2 regions of the Kineosporia sp. NBRC 101677 genome follow, and region 1 is predicted to be linked to the other one. Evidence: riboswitches for the same ligand, from Rfam matches in the RefSeq annotation. Region 1 holds a riboswitch; the other holds the start of a gene.

Evidence for each region. Region 1 has a riboswitch for S-adenosylmethionine ahead of QSK18_RS22475 (bifunctional o-acetylhomoserine/o-acetylserine sulfhydrylase). Riboswitches for the same ligand answer to the same signal wherever they lie in the genome.
Region 2: another riboswitch for S-adenosylmethionine. It lies ahead of QSK18_RS31345 (aminotransferase class V-fold PLP-dependent enzyme); the one in region 1 lies ahead of QSK18_RS22475 (bifunctional o-acetylhomoserine/o-acetylserine sulfhydrylase).

The regions. Positions count from the first base shown of each region.
Region 1 covers NZ_BSTA01000007.1:379,566-381,943, forward strand. Annotated here, with positions in the region: gene QSK18_RS22475 (bifunctional o-acetylhomoserine/o-acetylserine sulfhydrylase) at 1-1,236, opposite strand, end outside; SAM riboswitch class IV at 1,324-1,434, opposite strand; gene QSK18_RS22480 (DUF4192 family protein) at 1,518-2,378, opposite strand, start outside.
Region 2 covers NZ_BSTA01000014.1:100,512-102,889, forward strand. Annotated here, with positions in the region: gene QSK18_RS31345 (aminotransferase class V-fold PLP-dependent enzyme) at 30-1,499, opposite strand; SAM riboswitch class IV at 1,534-1,647, opposite strand; gene QSK18_RS31350 (DUF6308 family protein) at 1,845-2,378, opposite strand, start outside.

The DNA of each region.
Region 1 (2,378 bases):
CACCAGGCCGGGGGTGACCCCGGTGGCCCGCTGTTCCTCCTCGGTGAGCTGGCTGTGCGTGGTGCTGGCGGGGTGGATCACCAGGCTGCGCACGTCGCCGATGTTGGCGACCAGGCTGTGCAGCTCGAGGGCGTCGACGAACCGGCGCCCGGCCTCCACCCCACCCTTGATCTCGAAGGCCACGATGGCGCCGGTGCCCTTCGGGGCGTACTTGCGGCCCAGCTCGTACCAGCGGCTGGTGGGCAGGCCGGCGTAGGCCACCGACTCCACCTCGTCGCGGGCCTGGAGCCAGGTGGCGACCTCCTGGGCGTTCTGCACGTGCCGCTCGATCCGCAGGCTCAGCGTCTCCAGCCCCTGGGCGATCACCCAGGCGTTGAACGGCGAGGCGGCCGGGCCCAGGTCGCGCAGCAGCTGCACCCGGGCCTTCAGGATGAACGACAGGTTGGCCCCCAGTGCGCTGCCGACGCCGAGGTCACGGCCGTAGACCAGGCCGTGGTAGCTCGGGTCGGGCTGGTTGAAACCGGGGAAACGCTCCGGCTCGGCGGTGTAGTCGAACCGGCCGCCGTCGACGATCACCCCGGCGATCGCCCCGCCGTGGCCGCCGATGTACTTGGTGGCCGAGTGCACCACCACGTCGGCGCCCCACTCCAGCGGACGGATCAGGTAGGGCGTGGCCACGGTGTTGTCGACCACCAGGGGCACCCCGGCCGCGTGGGCGACCCCGGCCACCCCCTCGATGTCGAGCACGTCCTGCTTGGGGTTGGAGATCGTCTCGGCGAAGAACGCCTTGGTGTTCGGCCGGACCGCGGCCCGCCAGGAGTCCAGGTCGTCCGGGTCCTCGACGAAGCCGACCTGGATGCCGAGCTTGGGGAAGGTGTAGTGGAACAGGTTGTAGGTGCCGCCGTAGAGGCTGGGGCTGGCCACGATGTGGTCACCGGCCTCGGCCACGTTGAGCAGCGCCAGCGTCTCGGCCGACTGACCGGAGGCCACCAGCAGCGCCCCGACCCCGCCCTCGAGGCTGGCCAGGCGCTGCTCCACCACGTCGGTGGTGGGGTTGTTGAGCCGGGTGTAGATGTTCCCGAACTCCTTGAGCCCGAACAGGTTCGCAGCGTGCTCGGTGCTGTCGAACACGTACGAGGTGGTCTGGTAGATCGGCAGCGCGCGGGCACCCGTGGTGGGATCGGGCGACTGCCCCGCGTGGATCTGCCGGGTCTCGAACGACCAGTCGGCGCTCATCTGCACTCCTCCAGGCTCAGGGGCACAGGGGACCCGTGCCCTGGCAGGCCGTGGGGCCCGCCGGTGTCGAGACGGGTCGACTGGTGTCGACCGCGCTTGCTGTCGCACTGCGACGGCCTGGTCATCACCCGGGGCACCCCACCGCGGAACGAGGGTTGCCGACCAGCAAGCCGGGGCTTGTCGCTGGTACTCATGACCTGAAGGAACAGTAATCGAGCAGTTGCGGGTTGGCCCAGGTCGTCTCAGAATCTGGACTCTCCCGGGCCGGCCGGTCGCGCGCATCACCCGGCCCGCCCTTGGGTGCCCTCGGACATCTCGACCCACGGTGGGGCGACGCCGGTGGCGCAGAGCGTCTCGACCAGACCGGCCAGGCGCGGCAACTCGCCGGGCAGCTCCGGGTTCTCGGCCCGCAGCCGTTCCATCAGCAGCCGGGTGCGCACCCCGTTGCCCCGGAACCAGGCCAGCAGTGCGAGCACGGCCAGGATCGGCCCCCGCTCGGTGACCGTGCCCCGCCGGGCCAGTGCGGCCAGGATCTCCTCGCCGCGGGCGAACAGCTCGCGGTTGGGCGGGCCGGAGAACAGCGAGCCCCAGTGTTCGGACAGGTCGGCCGGGACCTGCCCGGCCAGCAGCTGGTGCAGGAGGCGACCGCGGGCGGGGCCCGGGGCAGCGGCGAGCCGGACGAAAACGGCGTCGCGCAGGTGCGAGTCGGCCAGTTCGGCGAGGCCCAGCTGCTCGGTCTCCCAGCCCGGCACCCGGCTGAGCAGCGCGTTCCAGGTGCGCCACCAGCGGCGCCGGTCGCGTTCGCCGAGCGCGGCCGGCGTCGACGGCTCCTCCTGCACAGCCGAGGGATCCGGCTGCTCGTCCGGCGGGGAGACCGGATCGCCCACGTCGCCGATCACGTCGCTCTCGCTGTCGGCCAGCCGGTCGCCGCGCAGCACGTGGGCCATCGCGACCCGGCTGGACTCCACCTCGGACAGCGGCCTTCCCCCGGCCGGACAGCAGTTCTCGTCGGGACAGGCCAGCGAGCGGTAGGCGGTGGGGGTGACCCCGATCAGGTCGTAGAGCCAGACCCCGGCCTCGAGCATGCGGTGCGGCAGGGCCCGGGCCACCGGTGGGGCGGGCACCGCCAGCGCATCGTGCGC
Region 2 (2,378 bases), on a different contig from region 1:
CCCGCTCACGAGGTGCCGCCGCCGCTGACTCAGAAACCGCACTCCGAGCCCTTGTCCACCGGGTTGGTGGCACCCCAGGTGGACCAGCTCGGGGCCGGGCGGTCGTCGTTCACCGGGGCCCAGGCGCCGTCGATCAGCTCGTAGTCCAGCTTCTCGCCGTCGGTGACCAGCGTGCGCACGGCGTGCACCAGGCGCTCCACGTCCTCGCTGCGCGAGCCCAGGCCCAGGCTGGCCCGCAGCGCGCCGCCGGTGACCCCGAGCCGGTTGAGCAGCGGGTGAGCGCAGAACTTGCCGTCGCGCACCCCCACCCCGTGCTCGGCGGACAGGTACACCGCGACCCGGGCGGCCTCGTGGCCCTCGATCGTGAAGCCGACCACGCCGACCCGGTCGGTGCTGTCGGACCAGGCCCGCAGCACCCGCACACCGGGGATCTGGGTCAGGCCCTCGAGCAGCCGGGCCGACAGCGCGGCCTCGTGCTCCTCGATCGCGTCCTCCGGCAGTTCGGCGATCGCCCGGCAGGCGGCGGCCAGGGCCGCGGCGCCGACCACGTTCGGGGTGCCGCCCTCGTGCCGGGCCACGCCGGTGGTCCAGTCGGCCTGGCCCTCGGCGTTCACCGAGCGCACGGCCCCGCCGCCGGCCTGGTGCGGCGGCGCCGCGTCGAGCCAGTCGGAGCGCCCGATCAGCACGCCCGAGCCGAACGGCGCGTAGATCTTGTGGCCGGAGAAGGCCAGGTAGTCCACGTCGAGCGCGGCGATGTCGACCTTGCGGTGCGGCACCAGCTGGGCGCCGTCGACGGCGATCCGGGCGCCGTGGGCGTGGGCGATCCGGGCGATCTCGGCGATCGGCAGGATCTCACCGGTGACGTTGCTACAGCCGGTCACCGTGACCAGCGCGGCCGGGCGCTCGGCGAGGGCGGCCTCCAGCGCGGCGACCGTGTCGGCGATCGTGCCGGCGGTCGGGATCAGCCGATGCGGGCGGCTGGTCCAGGGCAGCAGGTTGGCGTGGTGCTCGGCGTCCAGCACGATCACCTCGCCGTCGGCCGGGACCGCGTGGGCCAGCAGGTTCAGGGCGTCGGTGGTGTTGCGGGTGAAGATCGTCAGGTCGCCGGGGCGGGCGCCGACGAACGCACCCACGGTCTGCCGGGCGCTCTCGTACAGCGCAGTGCTGACCTGGGAGGCGTAGCCGGCCCCGCGGTGCACGCTGGCGTAGTAGGGCAGGACCTCGGCCACATGGTCGGCCACCGCCTGCAGCGCCGGGGCGCTCGCCGCGTAGTCGAGGTTGACCGCGCGGGCGGTGCGGCCCCCGGCCAGCGGGGCGGCCAGGTTGCCGCCGACCACCGGCAGCAGCGGGCCGATCGGCAGACGGGCCGGTGTCAACGTTGCCGTCGGGGCGCCGGGTCGGGCGACCTCGGGCGAGGAGAAGGTGGCGATACCGCCGGCCGGGGTGGCGACACCCTGGTGGGCCTGGCGGTAGCGGGTGTTACGGAAGGATGCGGACATGCCGGGCTCCTTGGTTCAGGGACCCGAATGCACGGGTCCGCGCTTGCGGCGGACCGTTTGGCCGCCGCCAGGTCTTCACCCGGAGCACCCCACCGCGGAGGAGGGTTGCCGGCCAGCGAGCCGGGGCTTGTCGCTGGCGCTCATGACCTGCGTCCACGTTAAGTCACGTCCCGGAAACGCTCAAGAGGTGATCGCTGGGGTCTCGCCCTGCGAGACATCGTTCGAGCGGACCCCGAAACCCGCTGTGGTGGGCCGACGTCCACACAGGCCTACCGACGTCCGCAATCGGTTCTGTGGTGCAAGTCACGCAGAGCAGACGAGGCGCGACGGTGCGCGAGGGGGATGTCAGACCTGGGCGCCGCTGCGGTCGCGCGGTTCCGGCACGCCGCCGGCGGCTCCGCCCAGGTGCGCCACCACCACGGCCAGCGCTCGCAGCGGGCTGATCGGTGGCCGGTCGGCGATGCCGGCCAACCCGGCCCAGACCTCCGGGGCGGCGGCCAGATCCTGCTGCACGGCGACGGCCAGGCGTACGGCCGAACCGCCGGCCGGGCCGGTGGTGGGCGCGTCGTCGGCGAGGTAGCAGGAGCCGATCTGCCGGTCCCACAAAGGGATGAACCAGGGGCGCTTACGGTGCAGGATCCGGCTCAGGGTGGCTGGGCCGACCTCGGCCCCGCCGGCCTCGTCGAGCACGGCGAAGAGCGGTTCGATCAGGCCTGCGGGGGTGGAGCCGTCGGCGATCCGGGCGTTCGGGGCGATCGACTCCAGGGCCTGGTTGAGCACCGGCAGACGCTGCCGCAGCCAGTAGTAGTCGCTCGGTGCGGGCGGGGCGGCCAGCAGGGCCGGGGCGAGCAGGTCGGCCTCGTCGAGCGGCGCGCTCCG